DNA from 4 places in the Bacillus sp. ISL-39 genome. Region 3 is predicted to be linked to each of the others. Evidence: predicted binding sites of a transcription regulator. Region 3 holds the regulator's gene; each other region holds the start of a gene.
The links. Region 3 encodes Rex, which represses fermentation and respiration genes when NADH is low (regulators of the CRP and FNR family bind a similar motif). Its sites were predicted from a motif close to TTGTGAAATATTTCACAA; they were not measured.
Positions count from the first base shown of each region.

Region 1 (5,193 bases), on a different contig from region 3:
TTTTTGCAGAATTCGGCCATTGGGAGAATCTCAGTATCATTGAGTCCCTTTTTGACTACCATATTGATCTTAACGCCCAAGCCAGCTTTCTTCGCTGACTCAATTCCTTTTAATACCGGACCTACACCAACATTCCGGCCATTAATTTCGCCAAACAATTCATCTTTTAAACTATCCAGGCTGATATTGACCCGCTTCAGTCCAGCAGCACGCAGCTCCTCTGCATACTTCGGCAGCATTACGCCATTGGTGGTCAAAGCGATATCCTTTAATCCTTCAATCTCATTCAGCATCTTGACGAGGATTGGCAAATCCTTGCGCATCAGTGGCTCCCCGCCTGTAAGCCTGATCTTTTCCACCCCAAGTTCTATGAATAACCTGGCCACACGTTCAATTTCTTCATATGACAATAGCTCGCTTTTAGGAAGGAAAGCGAAATCAGGGCCAAAGATTTCGGCAGGCATACAATACTGACAGCGGAAATTACAACGATCTATAACAGAAATACGCAAGTCGCGTAGCGGTCTATTTAATTGGTCTTTGATTATGTTTTTCACCATTTTGTGTCAACTCCAATTATAGAAGTGATGAATACTGAAATTGTAACAGCAACGCAGGTTCTTTACTGTTAATATTCTCACAGTAACATCTTCAGTCCTCTATTAGAATAGTAGATTACATCCTTATGTCTATATTACAACATAAAAACTGCAAGGATAGTGTTTTTGTGTAGAAATGTCATCATGTTGTCATAATATCATATAAAAAGCGCAAGCGCCTTAAGCAGGAATTTCTTTTCGGTAAAGCAAGGAAAAGACCGCATCAGGGACGCAGTCTTTTAAAAGGCTTATTCGTTCTTTAAGGTCAATTCACTGAACATGCCCACAAAGTTCTTAATTTCACCTGCTTCATTTTTCACTGGGCTGATTGTTAACCATTCAGTATAAATGGTACCGTTCTTCTTCTTGTTCCAAATCTCCCCCTGCCAGAATCCCTTGTACTTTACGGATTGCCACATCTCCCTGTAAAAGTCTTCCCCATGCTTACCGGATTGCAGGAGGCGAGGATTTTCCCCAATGACTTCCTCTGCACTGTAGCCTGTGACAGTCGTGAATGCTGGATTTACTTTTTCAATCGTACCGTTGACATCTGTAATCATGATTCCCTCAGCTGTGTGGTCGAGGATATTTTTAGCAAGATTTAATTTCTCCTGATAGAACATCCAAATCACGATGATTAGGCTTGCCAGCGCCACCTGTGATAAAGCCATGAAACCAATTGCATAGTGTCCGGTAAGGTTGAACAGGAATGCCAGCATAAGCGGCGGGAAAAATCCCCCTAATCCACCCATCGCTGAAACAATTCCGTTAACGATCCCAGCTTGCTTTGAAAAATAAAGCGGTACAAGCTTGAAGACAGTCCCATTCCCGATGCCGGCACTGACTGCGACTGCGAGACAGCCAATTGTATACAAAGTTAACGAAGGCGTGAACGAGAGCAGAAAGCCCGAAATGGTCATTCCTGCGAACACAGCCATCAATATGACGAATGAGTTGAATTTATCACCCAGCCAGCCGCCGATTGGCCTGAAAAACGTCGCCAGTGCAATGAAGCCTGCTGTCCTTAGTCCTGCATCGACTTTATCAAGCTCGAAATGAGATACCAGGAAGTTGGGCAGATAGATTGTGAAGGCTACAAATGAACCAAAAGTTAAGAAGTAAAATAAGCTCAATGCCCAAAGCTTCTGGTTTTTGTACACACTCTTGATTTGCTCAGCCAGAGGAGTCACAACTTTTGGTTCTTTTTTGTCACCGAGGAAAAAGTTAAGTAATGCGAATGCAATCAGCAAGATGATGAAAAGCTTGACAGTTAGCTGCCACCCGAACTGAGCTGCAATGACTGGTGCTGAAAAAGTTGTAACGGCCGTTCCCAGATTTCCTACCCCATAGATTCCGTTTACGAAGCCGTGGCGTTCTTTCGGATAGTATTTTGGCAGTGAGGTTACGCCTACAGAGAAAATGGCTCCCCCAGTGCCGACGAATAATCCTCCAATCAACAATTCAATATAGGAATCAGCAATACTGATGAAATAAACTGGAAACAGCAGGAATGCAAAGCTGATAAAAAACAGTTTTCTTGCCCCGTATTTGTTTGTCCAGAACCCAATTGGAATTCTAAGGACAGAACCAAGGACGACGGGAATGGCAGTAGCCATTGCTACCTGGTTGGCAGTCAGCTGAATATCCTCTTTAATGAACGGCATTAATGCAGATAAAATCACCCATACCATAAATCCAGCAACAAGACTGAGCGTTTGAAGCGGCAGTTGAACTTTTTGTGTGATCATGGTTTCCCCCTCTGTTTGCAAAAATTTTAGATATACCAGACAGTTACTTGGATAAATAGTAAGAAAAATCGAAACTATTAGATATGACGAACTTCACATCACTTTCTTTGTTCAATAAACTGTCACAGTTGTCTCTAAACAATTGAAACACCCGACTTTTATTATCGATATAATATAGATAGACTGACCGCATTTGTTTCGAAAATGTGAACAAAATGGTCTTATAATGTGACGAGATTTTGACATTTCCTTAATCATCATTTAGTTAACACTATCCCGATGTTATTATTGGGTCAATAAAGAGAAGCCACGGAAAAAAAGAAAAGCGCAGGAGCTAGACAATTCTCAAAGTGAGATCTATGCTTTTTAAAATCAAAAAAAGGGTGATGACCATGCCAAACACAACTAAAGCGACTCATTCAATTGAAATTAAAGAATTACTCCAGTTTGCCGACCGGACCATCCATGTACAAAAAGGATCATATCTGTTTCAGGAGGGCATGGAGGCAGAGGAGCTTTATTTGATCCTGGGCGGCAAGGTCCAAATCAGCAAAGTCACCCAGGATGGCCGCGAGCTTGCCTTAAGAATTTGCGGAGAAAACGATATTTGCGGAGAGTTGACACTTTTTACTGATGCACCTAAGTATCTCTTGAGTGCGCTAATCCTGGAAGATGCGAAAATCGCAGCAATCAGAAAAGATGTGATCGAAAAGGAGATTTTCCACAATCCATCACTTGCCTTTGAATTCATGAAGTGGATGAGCGATCATTTCCGTAAAACCCAGACTAAATTCCGCGACCTGGTTCTTAACGGGAAAAAAGGAGCATTATTCTCTACCTTGATCCGGATGACTAACAGCTATGGTGTCCAGAAAGATACCGGCATTTTGATCGACCTGCCGCTGACTAACCAGGAGCTGGCCAATTTCTGCGGAACTTCCCGCGAAAGCACAAACCGGATCTTGAACGACCTGAAGCGAGAAGGAATCATTTCAATTAAAAAAGGGAAAATCCTCGTACATGATGTAGATTATTTACGCCAGGAAATCGGCTGTGAAAACTGCCCGGCAGTTTTTTGTTCCATTGATTAATATAAAAAAGCGAGTGAATGCCTTTCATCTGGCATCACTCGCTTTTTTTTAAAGTTCCCCAGGAGAGCTTTATCAGCTCTCCTGCTTTTGCTTTCTCAACGCTTTAGGGATGTAAACACAGAATGGCTCGCTCTCCAGGTAATCACCGGTCATCGCGTATGCTCTTGAGCGTGAACCCCCGCATACATGCCTGAATTCGCACACTCCGCATTTTCCTTTGTACTCATCAGGATTCCTCAATGATTTGAAGACTGGCGAATCCCTGTAAATTTCAGCAAGGGGCTGTTCCCTTACGTTCCCTGCTTTCACAGGCAGCAGCCCGCTTGGGTATACATCTCCAACGTGGGAAATGAACACGAACCCATTGCCATCGTTGACCCCTTTTGGCGCGCGGCCAAGGCCGTCGATAGACCCTGTCAGTCCTTCCTTTGTCAGTGCAGTCAAGTAATCAATTTCGTCTGTATGATCCTTTGCTTCCCGCATTTTTTGCTGGATGACAACCCGGCGATAATGTTGGGCAGCAGTTGTTTTAATATCGAACTTAACCCTTTTGCTTAAATCATACAGCCAGGTGAAGACTTTCTCATGCTCCACAGGAGAGATCATGTCCTTTTCCTGTCCGCGTCCTGTTGGAACCAGGAAAAACACACTCCAAAGGACACAATCTAAATCTTCGACCATTTTAGCCATTTCATCCAAATACTCAATATTATATCGTGAAATGACAGTATTGATTTGAATCGGGATTTCCAGTTCATGCAAATACTTGATTCTTTCCATCGTCAAATCAAAAGAGCCTGCTGTTCCCCTGAAGTGGTCATGGACTTCAGCCGTTGGTCCGTCAATGCTGAAAGCCCAGCGGGACAATCCAACTGACTTCGCCTTTTCAATCGCTTCTTTCGTTACATTTGGTGTCGCACTTGGTGTCATCGAAACACGGACACCTTTTTTCACCGCATACTCTGCGATATCAAAAACGTCTTCCCTCATCAATGGGTCTCCACCCGTGAACACAAGCATCGGATTATTCATCTCATATATTTGGTCAATCAGCGTTTTACCTTCTTCAAAAGACAATTCACGCGGATCTCGTCTATATTGTGCTTCCGCACGGCAGTGCAGGCATTTTAATTGGCAGGCTCTGGTAAGTTCCCAAATAACAATGAATGGGTCTTTGTTAAAATCTCTATCGAACATCATTGGCGCCTCCTTAAGTACTTCCCTATAAAAGAAGTATATAAGTGTTTCCAACATGATTAAGTGAACTAACTCACATAAATGAACCCGTAATTGCTATTTTGTATGACAATTTTGTGTCCTGTACTATCGGAATGAGATTTGTACAAATAATAAATTCCATGCCAGACAGCCATAAAAAAAGCAGCAGGAGAGTTCCTGCTGCTTTATCCTTATAACTTAATCCCTAACGCCTAGGGCGATTTTTGCATAACGGGACATCATGTCTTTTGACCATGGCGGGTTGAAAACGATATTTACTTCAGTATCTTTTACTTCAGGAAGGTCGGCAAGAGCCAGTTTTACCTGCTCAACGATCGTGCCTGCAAGCGGGCAGCCCATAGACGTCAACGTCATTGTCACTGTCGCAAGTCCTTCCTCGTTCAAATCAACATCATATACAAGCCCTAAATTAACGATATCGACGCCAAGTTCAGGGTCAACGACCATCTCAAGCGCACCCATAATGCTATCTTTTAATTCTTCATCCATCGGTGAACACTCCTTTTTTATTGCTGT
Region 1 is NZ_JAGGQM010000019.1:21,121-26,313, reverse strand. Features, by position in the region: gene moaA (GTP 3',8-cyclase MoaA) at 1-560, opposite strand, end outside; gene J7E37_RS14455 (nitrate/nitrite transporter) at 848-2,347, opposite strand; gene J7E37_RS14450 (Crp/Fnr family transcriptional regulator) at 2,740-3,438, shown strand; gene J7E37_RS14445 (TIGR04053 family radical SAM/SPASM domain-containing protein) at 3,511-4,635, opposite strand; gene J7E37_RS14440 (metal-sulfur cluster assembly factor) at 4,855-5,166, opposite strand.
Region 1: a site for Rex is predicted at 2,429-2,446, ahead of J7E37_RS14455 (nitrate/nitrite transporter). Genes of this name have one in related genera too.

Region 2 (5,193 bases), on a different contig from region 3:
GGCAGTGAAAGAGAAGAGGCGGATATTAGCACTGAACTTTATGCAAGGTTGGGGACTCCGGAAGAGATTGCAGATAGCTGGAAGGAAGAACTGTCAACGACCTCAATAAAAACTCAATGGGTTTTTATTTTGGCCAACCTGATATTCTTCGTTGGCGGCACCATCCTGACCCTGGTTCATAATCTTTTTGATTTCCCTTTCATTGACATGGCGTGGAAAAGCCTGACGTCGATACCAGCTGTGATCATTTTGCTTTACCTCTTCTTTTGGATACTGCTTGGATATGAAATAGGCAAAGGCTTTGGCCATAAGGGCAGGAGATTGATGAAAAAGACGTTCATTCTCTCCATTCTGCCGAACATCATTCTTATGAACTTGACTTTGTTCAACCTGATTCCGCATGATTGGTTCCAGCCGCTCCTAAGCCCCGCATTCATTTTTATTTGTATTTTGTTTACAGCACTATTGTATCCAATATGTTGGGTTGGATATAGATGGGGGAAAAGGGCTTCCATCTAATTTTTTTGTCATAGTACATAGAATTTCTATGTACATAGAATTATAAGGTGAATATATTTTTTGAATATATACCTAGTTATTCTAGGTGAGAGGAGAGAGTCAAGTGGAAGTGAAAATGAAAAAAGGTGACTGGATGTTTTTCCTGGTTTGTCTTGCTCTGGGGATCCTGGCTGAAAGGTCTTTCTTGAATGGGAAAATTGGCCTATCCTATCCTGTGTTTATTACTGTGTTTTATGGTGTGTTCTTCTGGAGGTATCGTTCATTTGCCTTCACCAATAAAAGGCTTGGACTTTTGATGGTTGCTTCAATATGGCTCCTTTCAACCAGCTTTTTTCTTCATTCGAATATGATTTTATATGTATTGAACTTCCTGGTGATTCCAGTGATGGTCCTTATCCAGCTTGTGCTTATTACTTATCCGCTTCATAATCAATGGCATAGATGGCCGTTCGTCCAAAATCTCTTTTTGACAGTAGGAGCAGCAATTGCCTATGTTTACAAGTTTTTAATGAATGCGGCTAAATTGGCAGTCAGAGGGCTTGAAGAAAGCAAGAGTGCAACGATCCGAAAAGTATTGATCGGCATGGCTATTTCAATCCCGCTATTGTTTGTTATCGTCAATCTGCTTGTCTCTGCTGACCAGCAGTTCGGAAACCTATTAGGCGCCTTCCCTCGCTGGCTTTTGGGATTGAAGATAGAGGAAGAAGTGCTGCGGACGATTGCGGTCACTATTTATGCATTGTCAATCTTTGGACTATTCCAGGTGCTAAGGAATAAGCAGCCGCTGCCTGCAAAATCCCAGGAGCCAAAAGATAAGATGGCATGGGACAGCGTGATCAGCCTGACAGTGCTTACTTTATTGAATATCGTGTATCTGTTGTTTGTCATTGTACAATTCCAATACTTTTTCAGTGAGACTCTAAAGGCAGGATTTACGTATGCTGAATTTGCACGCAGAGGATTCTTTGAACTTCTTTTTGTGACCATGTTGAATTTGTTGATCATATCCGCTATTGTTTCGTATGTTGATAAAGCTTCCAAATTTATGACGCTGGCTATTCGCTCTCTTCTTTCTCTGCTCGTCATCTTTAGCGGAGTGATGCTGTATTCAGCTTTTATACGCCTGTTCATGTATGAAGAGGCTTATGGATTCACTTTTGCCAGGGTACTGGCCCATTCTTTCATGGTTTTCCTGCTGGTGATATTGTGCTACTCCTTTATGAGAATATGGATGGAAAGGCTCTCACTAGTCCGCTTTTACATCATATCTGCCATCATTTTTTATACATTGATCAACACAGTCCAGCTTGACCGGTATGTTGTTGACCGTAATTTGGAGCGTTATTCAGAAACCGGAAAAATAGATATTTACTATCTGAACTCACTGTCTTATGAAGGAGTGGAGGGACTGGTGGAGCTATATAAGCTTAATCCAGACCACCCAGGTCTCACGGACTTGCTGCTGCAAAGGAGGCAAGAATTCCTGGATTCAGAAGAAAGCTGGAATACGATAAATATGGCCAGAAGAAACGCTGAAAAAGCGTTAATGGAACTGGAGATGCAGTAACAATGAAATATGGCAAAAATGAAAACAAAGGCGTCTTTGTTACTAGTTTTGTAACATATCAATGTGAATAATGATGATAAAATAACCTTAAGCCAAATAAAGGGGAGCCATGTGAAATGGAAGGGATATCTGAAATCATCAATCTCTTAAAAGGTATTGAAAGTTCGATTGACTCATTGAATAAAAGGACCGAAAACATAGAAAAAAGACTCGGCCGACTCGAAAAAGTCGATAGCATTGAGCATCGCGTAACATCAAACCAGATCGATATAACAGACATTAAAGACGCACTTGAAAGAATGGAAGAAGCACAAAGTGCAAAAATCGAAAACATGTTAAAAGAATTGCTAAGCAAAGCAGCAATGAAAAACAATACAGAATTCACCACGATCCACAAACGCCTTGATTCCCATCTTTTAAAATTGGGCAGGGTCGAGGAAGAAATCCTGATGGTCCAGCAAGAAAAATAGTTTTTTAGAGATTGCGATCGTGCAGTCTCTTTTTTTATATAATGCTTCCACAAAACTTTCATAAACTCTCAATCTCTTTATTTATAAGGGTCTGGAGGCTTTTTGAAGCAGTTATGTTAAGTTGTTCACAAAAAATTTCACTTTGCGGGACTAAGACGAAGTATTTGGAAGTTATGATTAATGTGTACTCATACATTGCCTTTATTAGGCAGATTAATAGTATATATTTTATTTGAGGTGAGTCCTTTGAAATACGATTTAGTCCTTCTTCATGCGCCAAGTGTTTATGATTTCAGGAAAAATGCGCTGCTGGCAGGCCCGATCAGTGACGTCGTTCCATCCTCTCCAGTATTCGAAATGTATCCTATTGGCCTGACAAGCATTGCGGAATATTTAGAACGCCAGGGCTTGCGCGTGAAAATTATTAATATCGCTAATCGAATGTTGATGGATGAAAACTTTGATGTCGAAAAGAAATTAAAAAAGATCAAGACACGGGCTTTTGGAATTGACCTTCACTGGCTGCCGCATGCTCATGGAAGTATCGAACTTGCGAAAATTGTGAAAAACCTTCACCCGGAAACTCCTATGGTTTTTGGCGGTTTATCTGCAACCTATTACCATAAAGAATTAATAGAATATCCATTCATTGATTTTGTCATGAGGGGTGATTCAACTGAAAAATTAATGCTCCTTTTGATCAACCATTTGAAAAATGGAACCCATCATCAGGGCGGGATTCCAAACCTTACTTGGAAGGACGGAGACACTCCAGTATACAACCCGTTAAGCCATGTTCCTGACAGCCTGGATGAATTTGATATACCGGGCTATCGATATACGATCAAGTCGGTCTTCAAGTATAAGAATTTCCTGGACCCGCTCCCCTATAATGGATGGCTTCAATACCCTAATACCGCGATTCTCACGGCAAAAGGCTGCACCCAGGGCTGCTTGATTTGCGGGGGCTCGAAGCAATCATACAAGGATAACTGCAATCGTAAAGTCCTGGCAAAACGCTCGCCTGCTAAACTAGTAGAGGACATTCTTTTCATCCAGCGCTTCAGCAGGGCTCCGATTTTCATTCTTCATGATATCCGCCAAGCGGGAAAGGAATATGTGGATGAGTTTTTTGAAAGGCTCAGTAAGATCAACTTGAAAAATGAGCTGGTATTCGAGTTGTTCCAATATGCGAACGAAGAGTTTTTTGAAAAGATTGAGAAGGCTGTACCAAAGTACAGCATTGAATTGACATTGGAAACACATGATGAGAAGATCCGCCGTTATAATGGCAAATTTAATTGCACAAATGCAAAAGTCATTGAAACACTGCAGGCTGCATTAAAGCATAGCTGCAAGAAGATAGATATATTTTTCATGGTTGGCATTCCGCACCAGGATTATCAAAGCGCCCTTGACAATGTCGAATTTTGTGAGGAAATTCATAATGCATGTGGAGGGGATAAACGTCTATCATACTTTGTCGCTCCGCTGGCACCATTCCTGGACCCGGCAAGCCCGGCTTTTGAAAATCCCGAAAAATATGGCTATAAGAAGTTCTGCCATACACTTGAGGACCATAGAAAAGCAATCACCCAGCCATCATGGAAATACATGCTCAGCTTTGAAACAGATTATATGACCAGGGATGATATTGTAAAGTCAACCTATGAATCTGCCAGAAGCCTCAATGCCTTTAAACTGAAGTACAGCCTTGTAGACCAAAAGACACATGATGAGGTGAATGAGAAAATCACCAGGTCGCTTGAATATATAGAGAAAATCGATGAAATTGTTGCTCTTCCCGAACAGGAAAAAAACCAGCAGTTAGCACTTCTTAGCAAGGAAATGGAAGAAGTGAACAAATACAGTATTTGCGGTAAGCATGAATTGAAATGGGAAGTGAAAAAGCACTATGCTGATATCTTCTCGCTGACGGCAATCGGAATAGAGCTGTTGGCAGAGGACATCTTGATCAATGCAAAACAGAAATGGAATGCCTATAATAAAAGAGTTGGAGAAGCCTCTAAAAGCAGGACGTGAATTTTAGAAGAGAGCCCCTAAGGACCTAATCCTGAGGGGCTCTTTTGCATGTTAATTACCTAAGTGGTTCCTGAAGTTAATCTTAAAAATGTTTAAAGTAGAACGAAATGTGAAAAGGTAAAGGAAAATATATTTAACTAGTAAAGCGGGTGGAGAAATGTCATCAATGATTGAATTTTTTAAAAGAGGAAATAAATCTTCGGGGATTGCTGCGGTTGGGAATACCTTCCTTGCAATCATCAAAGGGGTTGCTGCAGCTATCAGCGGAAGTGGTACGATGCTCGCGACGACACTTCATTCGGTTGCAGATGCACTGAATCAATTTTTTGTTTTCATCGGCAGTGCCATCTCGGAAAAAGAAGCGACAAAGCGATTTCCGACCGGATTTGGAAGAGTTGTAAACCTGTTCGTACTCGTGGCTGTCATCATCATTTCAATCATGGCATATGAAACAGTAATCAAAGGATGGGAACTGATCCAGCATCCAAAAGCTTCTTCAAATATGTGGTTGAATGTTATTATTATGATAATCGCAGTACTTGTTGATGGGGCAATCTTGATAAAAGCAATGAAGGAAATTGCTCACGAAACGAG
Region 2 is NZ_JAGGQM010000031.1:70,937-76,129, forward strand. Features, by position in the region: gene J7E37_RS20395 (HAAS signaling domain-containing protein) at 1-519, shown strand, start outside; gene J7E37_RS22555 (DUF4153 domain-containing protein) at 623-2,086, shown strand; gene J7E37_RS20405 (hypothetical protein) at 2,203-2,556, shown strand; gene J7E37_RS20410 (TIGR04190 family B12-binding domain/radical SAM domain protein) at 2,803-4,599, shown strand; gene J7E37_RS20415 (cation diffusion facilitator family transporter) at 4,757-5,193, shown strand, end outside.
Region 2: a site for Rex is predicted at 2,670-2,687, ahead of J7E37_RS20410 (TIGR04190 family B12-binding domain/radical SAM domain protein). Genes of this name have one in related genera too.

Region 3 (5,193 bases):
CGCTGGCGTTCGAGTTTTTTCGCTTCTTTGTCCTGCTGATAGGAGGTTTTGTCCTGCTTTGAGTTGTCCACAAAGCTTCCAGATGCTTTGGCGGCCTGTTCTGCCAATGCCTTCAGCTCTTCCTGCTCAAGCTTTTTCTCGACGTAATAATCGTAATCGCCAAGGTATTCAGTTGAACCAGCACGGTCGAGCTCGAGAACCTTTGTCGCGATCCTGTTGATAAAATAGCGGTCATGTGAGACGAACAGGATGGTGCCTGGATAATCAATCAGGGCATTCTCGAGAACTTCCTTGCTGTCCAGGTCAAGGTGGTTTGTCGGCTCGTCCAAAATTAAGAAATTCGAATTCTGCAGCATCAGCTTGGCCAGTGCCAGACGGGCCTTTTCACCACCGCTCAGGGTGGAGACGATTTTTAAGACATCATCACCTGAGAAAAGAAAGTTCCCAAGTACTGTGCGGATTTCTTTTTCAGACTTCAGGGGGTATTCATCCCAAAGTTCATTCAATACCTTTTTATTCGAGCTGAGCTCTGCCTGTTCCTGATCATAGTAGCCGATCGAAACATTGGAACCATATTGAATATTGCCGTTAATCGAGGGCAGTTTCTCAACGATTGTTTTTAGTAAAGTTGATTTTCCAACGCCATTCGGTCCAACCAGTGCCGTACTGTCCCCACGGGAAAGATTGAACGAGATATTTTCAGATACGATGTCATTCTGATAGCCGACAGCAAGTGTATTCACCTTCAGGACATCATTCCCGCTCTGGCGCTCAATTTGGAAGCTGAACGTGGCGGATTTTTCATCACCCTTAGGCCTGTCCATACGGTCGATTTTTTCAAGCTGTTTCCGTCGGCTCTGGGCACGCTTAGTTGTTGATGCCCTGGCCAGGTTACGCTGGATAAAGTCCTGTAGCTTGGAGATCTCATCCTGCTGCTTCTCATACAGTTTCAAATCCCGCTCATAATTCGCGGCTTTCTGCTCTAAATACGAGCTGTAATTGCCAGGAAACTTCGTCAGCTGATGGCGGGAGATTTCATATACCTGGTTCACGACCTTATCAAGGAAGTAGCGGTCATGTGAGACGATCAGGATGGCTCCGCTATAGCCTTGCAAATACTGCTCAAGCCAGGAAAGCGTGTCAATATCCAGGTGGTTCGTCGGTTCATCCAGAATCAGAATATCCGGGCGCGTCAATAATAGCTTCGCCAATGCGAGTCTAGTTTTCTGTCCGCCGCTTAAAGTGGATATCTTTGTGGAATAATCAAAAGAATGGAAGTTCAGGCCGTGAAGGACGGAACGGATATCGGCTTCATATTGGTATCCGCCTTTTTCCTTGAACTGAACCTGCAGCAAGTCATACTCTTTGAGGACTCTGTCGTATTCTGTCTGATTAGACAGGATTCCAGGATCCGACATTTTTTCCTCCAGCCGGCGCAAGTCTTTTTCCATGTTGTGCAGATGATCAAAAACACCCAGCATTTCATCCCAGATGCTTTTCTCGGATTCAAGCCCTGTATTTTGGGCCAGATAGCCAATTGTCGTACCTTTTGGCCGGATGATCTCACCGCCGTCATGTGATTCGTACCCGGCGATGATTTTCAGCAGGGTTGATTTTCCTGCCCCGTTCCGGCCGACAAGCGCTACTCGGTCATTAGTCTGTATTTCAAACTTTATATTCGATAAAATAAGATCAGCAGCAAAATATTTTGATAGCTGATTAACTTGTAATAATATCATTATTTTTCACCTCTATTGCCTTAGAGATAGTGTAACCCAATAATATAGGCACGGCAATATGTGCGCCCTGCTATAGGTCCCATGGTATTAAAATTCCGCTATATTATTGAGAACATTGAAACAAAGTTCACACACAAGTTTGACAAAATAGTGTATCATTTGGTAGAAAGGAGCTTTATTATGGCAGAATTTACGCATTTTAACGAAGAGGGCAGAGCGAAGATGGTCGATGTCAGCGAAAAACCAGAGACGGTCCGTACGGCAGTCGCCCATTCAAGCATAACCGTGAACGAAGATATATATGTGAGAATCACTGAAAATAAAATGAAAAAAGGGGATGTACTTGCTGTCGCGCAGGTAGCAGGCATCATGGCAGCGAAGAAGACGTCTGAAATCATCCCGATGTGCCACCCGATTCCATTGACAGGCATTGACCTTTCATTCGATTGGGAGCAAAATGAAAATGACTATATTTTGAACATCGCCGCAGCTGTAAAAACAAAAGGGAATACAGGTGTGGAAATGGAAGCGCTAACAGCAGCTTCAGCATGTGCGCTGACTGTTTATGATATGTGCAAGGCCGCAGATAAGGGCATGGTGATCGGCAAGACATATCTTGTTGAAAAAACCGGCGGTAAAAACGGTGATTTCAAGAGAGAAGAAAAGTTGAGATAGAAATACGGACAGAGGGTGGAGGATGGAGAATGACGAATGATGCTATGAAGATTCCGCAGGCAACCGCAAAACGTTTGCCACTATATTACCGGTTCTTATTGAACTTGCATTCTTCAGGGAAGCAAAGGGTGTCATCCGCGGAATTAAGTGAAGCGGTAAAAGTGGATTCAGCGACTATCCGAAGGGATTTTTCCTACTTTGGAGCTTTGGGTAAAAAAGGGTACGGGTACAATGTGAATTACCTGCTGACTTTCTTCCGAAAGACACTTGATCAGGATGAACTGACGAAGGTAGCCTTGATTGGAGTCGGGAATCTGGGAACAGCGTTTTTGAATTATAATTTTTCCAAAAACAATAACACGAAGATTGAGATAGCCTTTGATGTTGACCCTGACAAGGTCGGCACGAAGATTGGCGACGTAGCAGTATATCATATGGATGACCTGGACAAGGTTGTCGTCGAGGAAGGAATCCAGGTCGCAATCCTGACTGTTCCTTCAGCAGTAGCACAGCCGATAACAGACCGATTGGTGCAGGCGAATATCAAGGGAATCCTTAATTTCACGCCAGCGAGACTGAATGTGCCGGCGTCCATCAGGATTCATCACATTGATTTGGCGGTTGAACTGCAGTCATTGATTTATTTCTTAAAACATTATCCAACAGATACTGAAACAACTGAATCGGTAGAATAAAAAACAGCTCCTTCACGATGAAGGAGCTATTTTTTCTGTATATTCTTCAGTTTGAAATGGAACATGATCATCCTGATGCCAGAGCCAAAGTCGAACGTGGCAAGGGCTACAAGCAAATAGCTGAAGAATCCCCAGCCTGTCTCATTTACATTCTGGATGGCGAAATAGGTGAATAAGCTGCCTAACAAGATGTAGACAATGCCTGAAAATATAGGCGATTGCTTCATAACTTAAAATCCCCCAATAAAGCTTTGAATTTTCTCTGCTTCTTTTATCATTCTCTCAATGTCTTCCCTAAATACGGATTGAATCAGTACAACCATCGTATTCATTGTAACATGGGCAATGATAGGCACGATGATCCGCTTTGTTTTTACATAAAGGAAAGCAAAGGTGAACCCCATTGCTGAGTACAGGATCACGTGCTCCGGCTCCATATGCGCAAGCGCGAAAATGACGGAGCTGATCAGTCCGGCGAAAAAGAAATTCATTTTCTTATGCAGGCTGCCGAAAATGATTTTTCGGAAGACGATTTCTTCTAAAATTGGGCCGATAATCGAACTGACCAAAATGACAATCGGGAACATTTCAATCAGCTTGATGATTTCCTGTGTATTCTCCGAGCCCATTTCGATCCCAAGCATGTTCTCGATGCTTGCAGCAATCGATTGGGCGAACAGAGCAAGGAATACACCTGCGAATGCCCAGACAGCTGAGCTTGCCGGTGATGAAGCATCACGCAGGTCGGCGCCTGTCCGGCGTTCCTTCCTTAGGAGCAGGAGCACAATCACAAGTGTCAGCGAAAAGCTGATCACGAGCCAGTAGGGAATCGAAAGGGTCTCCATTTCCTCCAGGCTTTTTCCCATTGCGGCTCCGATAAAGGCAACAATCGGGATACCGATCAAGCTTGAAAGCTGCATGGCGATATAGGCGATAATGACGTACCAGTATTCCTTTTTCAATATGATAATCTCCTTCTATTCGGATCGGTCTATGTGTATGCCATAAAAGCAATTATAAGAATGCTATCTATCCATTTTACTAGTAATCATCGGGAAAGTTCAAATATCAGGGTGTCTCGTGAATATTTTGGTTAAAATTCCTGTGAACTGGCATACTCTTTATGGTGGTCTTTTTTAGCCGGGCTTCCCACGGATATGCGAAAAATAGTACATGCTGTCGAAGGGAAAGAGGCTGGATTTAAATGCTAAAATTTATAAAAAAATTAGGCTTCACGCTTGCAAAAAAAATGGAGATTCATTATTATATAAATTGTGTTAGCACTCTATTGAGGCGAGTGCTAATAAAAAATAATCTACATATAATTTGAGGAGGTTGTTTCACTTGATCAAGCCACTAGGAGATCGCATTATTATCGAGCTTGTTGAGTCTGAAGAAAAAACTGCAAGCGGTATCGTTTTACCCGACACAGCGAAAGAAAAACCTCAAGAAGGTAAAGTCGTAGCTGTTGGAACTGGCCGAGTTCTTGAAAGCGGTGAGCGCGTTGCTCTTGAAGTTGCAGTCGGAGACCGCATTATCTTCTCAAAATACGCAGGCACAGAAGTAAAGTACCAGGGAACTGAGTACCTGATCCTACGTGAAAACGACATTCTAGCAGTTGTAGAATAATCACTGCGATTATAGACAGAACGTTAAAATATTAATAATCTGAGGAGGTCTTTTTACAATGGCAAAAGAAATTAAGTTCAGTGAAGAAGCACGCCGCGCGATGCTTCGCGGGGTAGATTCTCTTGCAAATGCAGTAAAAGTAACTCTTGGACCAAAGGGACGCAACGTGGTTCTTGAGAAGAAATTCGGTTCACCTCTTATCACGAATGATGGTGTAACGATCGCAAAAGAAATCGAGCTTGAAGATGCATTCGAAAACATGGGTGCTAAGCTTGTTGCTGAAGTAGCAAGCAAGACAAACGATGTTGCTGGGGACGGAACGACTACTGCAACAGTTCTTGCTCAAGCGATGATCCGCGAAGGTCTTAAGAACGTAACGGCCGGCGCTAACCCAATGGGCATCCGCAAAGGTATGGAAAAGGCTGTTGTTACAGCTGTTGAAGAGTTAAAGGCTA
Region 3 is NZ_JAGGQM010000015.1:42,073-47,265, reverse strand. Features, by position in the region: gene J7E37_RS13105 (ABC-F family ATP-binding cassette domain-containing protein) at 1-1,739, opposite strand, end outside; gene moaC (cyclic pyranopterin monophosphate synthase MoaC) at 1,920-2,414, shown strand; gene J7E37_RS13095 (redox-sensing transcriptional repressor Rex) at 2,444-3,109, shown strand; gene J7E37_RS13090 (YdiK family protein) at 3,136-3,336, opposite strand; gene J7E37_RS13085 (CPBP family intramembrane glutamic endopeptidase) at 3,340-4,071, opposite strand; gene groES (co-chaperone GroES) at 4,454-4,738, shown strand; gene groL (chaperonin GroEL) at 4,797-5,193, shown strand, end outside.

Region 4 (5,193 bases), on a different contig from region 3:
AGCACCAGCACCATATCATTCGTGGATGTATCTCCATCCACCGTGATTTGATTGAAGGTTGTATTCGTTACATCCTTTAGCGCTGCCGCCAAGTATTCACTTGATATATTAGCATCAGTTGTTAAAAAACCAAGCATCGTGGCCATGTTCGGGTGAATCATCCCAGAACCCTTCGCGGCCCCTCCTATACTCACTGTTACCCCGTCAATTTCAGCAGTGTAACAGCAGCTTTTCATTACTGTATCCGTTGTCAGGATCGCCGTTTGGAAATCCTTTGCATCATCCGCTGTTTTGCCGATAGAAAGCTTTCCGATTCCAGACTCAATTTTTTCCATCTGCATATATTCACCGATTACTCCAGTGGATGCAACAGCAACATGATGTTCAGGAATCCCCAGTTTTGCTGCTGCCAATGATCGCATTTTCAGCGCATCCTTATATCCTTGTTCTCCCGTGCATGCATTCGCACATGCACTGTTGACGACGATTGCCTGGAGAACCTTCTCCTCCGCAATACTTTCCTGTGTTACCGCCAATGGAGCCGCCTGGAAGTGACTTGTCGTGTAGACAGCGGCACAACTGGCCGGATTCTCGCTTACAATCATCCCTAAATCAAGCTTGGCATAGCGCAGCCCTGCATGTACTCCGCCGCACTGGAATCCTTTTGGAGTTAAAATTCCTCCATCAGGGATTTTTTTTATTAATTGCTTGTCGGTCATTGCCTGGTACATATTTTCCTCCTTTATGGATACAGTGGAATCATCTTCAGTCCTGCACTTTCCTCTAATCCAAACATAATATTGGCGTTTTGAACCGCCTGACCTGCAGCGCCTTTCATTAAATTATCGATCACCGATACAATCGTCAGCCTTCCTGTCCTGCTGTCCGCATGCAGCCCAATATCACAGTAATTCGACCCCTTGACCTCTTTGACTGAAGGGAACATTCCGTTTTTCCTTACTCTTATAAATGCGTGGCTATCATATGTTTCTTTATATAAATCTAACAGTCTCAAAGTATCCAGATCTTCTTTTAACTGAACATATATGGTCGCCATGATTCCTCTTGTGACGGGTATTAAATGTGTGCTGAAGGTGACCCTAACCTCTTCGCCATTCCAAAGACTGAGCTGCTGCTCGATTTCAGGGATATGCTGGTGCTCATTAACTTTATAAATTTTGAAATTTTCATTCAACTCAGCGTATAACGTTCCCATTGAGGGAGACCTTCCTGCACCGGACACTCCAGACTTTGCATCAATGATGATACTATTCGAATCAATCAGCTTTTCTGTCAGCACAGGTGCCAGCCCAAGGAGAGCTGCAGTCGGGTAACATCCTGGATTTGCCAGCAGGTTTGCATTCATAATCTGCTCCCTATTCCATTCACTTAGCCCGTATACCGCTTCATCCAATATAGAAGCACTGACTGATTCATGCTTATACCATTCTTCATATGCTGATGCGTCTTTCAATCTCAAGTCACCTGATAAATCAATGACTTTAATGTTCTTATTGAGAAAAGATTTTACAAGCTTTCCGGAAACTTTTGATGGGGTTGCCAGGAACACAATGTCTGATTCCGCGGCGATTTTGTCAGTTTCAATCTTGGTGAGGACTTTATCAAAAATCCCTGTTAAATGGGGGTATTCTTCAGAAACAGGTTTTTCTTCTCTTGTTGTGTGGATTGAATGAATACTGATATATGGATGATTTGCCAGGATACGAATTAGTTCTCCACCCCCATATCCAGTTGTGCCAATGATTGATGCCTTCACTTGAAACCTCCTTTCAACGCATGCATAAATAATCACGTTTGTTTATATTTATAAATAAATTTCTTTTTATTATAAAAACAAAGAGAAAAAAACGCAACAGATTTATTAACAATATGTGAACAATTCACAATTTTATTGCTGGCTTTGTATGCTTTACAATATAATAATATTAATATCAGATACGGAAGGGAGTATAACCTCCCGTAGATAAGGTGGTATTCATATGTTGACTGCAACAACGTTGTCACCAAATTTGAATAAGCTTTTTGAAAAGGTCCATAAAATCAAGACTATTGATAAAGGGCGGTTTCTTTTTGAAGAAGGAAATACCGCAGACGAGCTGTATATTATCCAGAGCGGGAAATTTCAAATCAGCAAAATGGTGCCGGATGGACGCGAGTTAACAATCAGAATGTGTTCAGCTGGTGAGTTGGTTGGAGAGTTATCACTATTCAGCACGGCATCTCAGCATATATTGAATGCCCGGGCCTCAGAAAGCGGTACTGTAGCGGTGATACAGAAGGATAAGCTCGAGACTGAAATTGAAAAGGACAGCGGGCTGGCACTGGAACTCGTTAAATGGCTTTCCCTGCAGCACCGCAAATCGCAAACAAGGTTCAGAGATCTCGTCCTTCATGGAAAAAAAGGCGCATTGTACTCCACATTGATCCGGATGGCAAACAGCTATGGCATTAAAACAGATGAAGGCGTTAAAATTAATGTATCCCTTACAAACCAGGAGCTTGCAAACTTCTGTGGGACCTCACGCGAAGTCGTAAACAGATTATTGAGCGACCTAAGGAAAAGCAAAATCATTTCCATTGATAAAGGATTCATTACCATCCATGCCATCAACCGCCTAAAAAGAGAAATAGATTGTGAGAATTGCCCGATTGAGGTATGCAATATTGAATAGAAAAGCCGCCAGACTTTAACTGGCGGCTTTTCTTATTGAGTGTTTTCAAATTGGATGATCTTAGAGAATCGCAAACAGCATGATGATAAAAAACAGGGCTGCGTTCACGATTTCGTATATGCCTACCTTCATGACAGAAAGCGGTTTACCGTAAAATGCCATCGCTCTGATAAAGCTAGGAATTGCGGCTGCCGCTACGATTGCTTCTCCAGCCACAAGCCATAATACCGGAACGAGTAAATGGTACGACCAGGAAATCCATTTGAATTGACTATTTTTCTTCTCGCGGATCATTGTTTTCACGTAAAATGTGCTTCCTGTGAAAAACAGGATCGATGCGGCAAAAACAAGAATGGCATTTTCATTGATTTCCCCATTCGCAAGATAGCTGCTTGCAAGTCCGGCAATAGAGAAAACAACGATTGCACTTAAATCATTAAGGAGAGCACGGTCTTTATTTTTCGCAGAGAAGTATGCATTGATCATGAAAAACGGAATCATTGCTAGGCCAAAGGTCACAATCGTTGGTGTCATGAACAATGGGACCATCAAGAATAATAAGGCTGGTATTATATAAGTAAGCGCCCATTTACGATAAAATGGGATTTTCTTTTTCTTGAACATCAAAAGAAGCGGATATGTTCCTAAATATAGTAACAGCCACCCGATAAAAAACGGGACATGCTGCCAGACTAATTCACTTGCCGCTGCTCCAAGCCAGAAAGGGATGATCAACATCGCCCAGGCTCCATGCTGTTTTGGCATAAATAACTTCATGAATGAACACTCCCTTTTGTTTCCTGCCTTAAATATAAAGCAGACAAAAGGTATAATAAGTGAAACACATCACATTTGGGGATGAGGAATTCCAAATGACACTGAACTGTCAAAAAGAAGGGCTCTTTTCTCAAACTTTTTGCTATTGACCGCAAAATAGGATGAATGAACTATGTTTCCTTGCAAAGTTGATTCTAAGAATGAGAAAAGAGCATGCAAACTTTATTCCGACCTACTAATTAGCTTTAGATTATTTTAAAATCGTCTTTAGGATTTTAACAACAATCTTTACGAAAACAACCTAAAGAAAAGAAGAGGCTGAAATTCTGCCATCAGCCTCTTCTTTCGAAATGCAATTTTAAAAATATTTTCTTTAAATATAAGTGCGGTTTTAGCAAATAATAAATTTCCTTCGTGAATGCCAGACTCAATAGGAATAGGAATACAGTAATATAATGGACCTTCGAGAGAATGGAAACATCCATGACCAGGCTCATGTCCGGCTGCAGTTGGGCAAGGCTGATGAGCCATCTTAACAGCAATACTGGTTCGTTCGCTATGCTGCTTGACAGCACGATCGCAATACCTGTCGCCGTGCTGGCGGCCATAAGTGTTTTGACGACGCCCAGCAGAAGCCTCCCTGCTTTCGAACGTGTTCCTTCCTCTCTCGATGCATCGTACTGCCAGACTAGTCCCATCGCCACAATTGCCACAACAGAATATGGATAAACAATCCACAAAAAAATTTGCAGCATTTCCATCGCTCTCACCTCACACATATGTCACAACCTGAACCCCATTAACATTCTAACCGGGCAGGTATAAAGTGGCAGTGACAAAAGTCGCCGTATATGTCTAAAATAAGAACTTTTCTAGCTAAACCTTGAAGGACCTAGAGGAAATCACCTATTTTTTGATGATTTCCTCTAAAATCCAGCTAACTCCATCATCCATATTAAGAACAGGAAGTGCAATATCCTTTAATAAGTTTAGCAGACCCGGATCCCGGCATAAGACGACCTGGATATTCTGAAGCTTTTCCACTAGCTCCAGATCTCTTTCATCACGCAGGATGACCGCCTTGGGAAAGGGCTCATTCTTATAGCCTTCTATCAATATTACATCTGGCTTGAAGAAGGAAAGCATGTCTATTTCTTCAGCAAGGGACCATGAACCGTTTTCAGCATGGATGATCATCCTGCCTCCTCCTTCTACAAGTGAGACAGCGGCTCCAGCCTTAATATGCTTATCTGAATCCTTTGCCTCAACAACTTCCGGCTTGCCGCCATGCCCATGATGTTTCACTGTCGCTACCTTAAGGCCAGCTGCAGTCAGCTGTTTAATCAACATCAGGCTAAGCGTGGTTTTGCCGCTGTTTTGGTACCCTGCAATCTGGAACAGCACCGGTTTTACCAAGGCCATTCGCTGCCCGCATGGTCTTCGAGCATCAGGACCTCCACCTCGGTTCCCTGTTCAAAACCTCTCGTGCCGCCAGGCAGAATCATGAGGGAGTTAGCCCCGGCAAGGCTCATGATGATGTTTGATTTATCCAGACCGCTTGGTGTCACTACCAGTTTTCCATTCTCGATTGTCAGGGCACTCCTTACAAATCTAGTGAATGGATTTGCTTTAGGGAAATTGGCATCAAGAATGGCTTTCTCCTTCCTCAAATGAGGCTGACCAGTGAACAGCATCGTCCTGATGATTGGACGGGCGAACAATT
Region 4 is NZ_JAGGQM010000019.1:30,524-35,716, reverse strand. Features, by position in the region: gene argJ (bifunctional ornithine acetyltransferase/N-acetylglutamate synthase) at 1-731, opposite strand, end outside; gene argC (N-acetyl-gamma-glutamyl-phosphate reductase) at 743-1,777, opposite strand; gene J7E37_RS14495 (Crp/Fnr family transcriptional regulator) at 2,001-2,693, shown strand; gene J7E37_RS14490 (YwiC-like family protein) at 2,754-3,470, opposite strand; gene J7E37_RS14485 (respiratory nitrate reductase subunit gamma) at 3,803-4,231, opposite strand; gene mobB (molybdopterin-guanine dinucleotide biosynthesis protein B) at 4,377-4,892, opposite strand; gene J7E37_RS14475 (molybdopterin molybdotransferase MoeA) at 4,880-5,193, opposite strand, start outside.
Region 4: a site for Rex is predicted at 3,528-3,545, ahead of J7E37_RS14490 (YwiC-like family protein). Genes of this name have one in related genera too.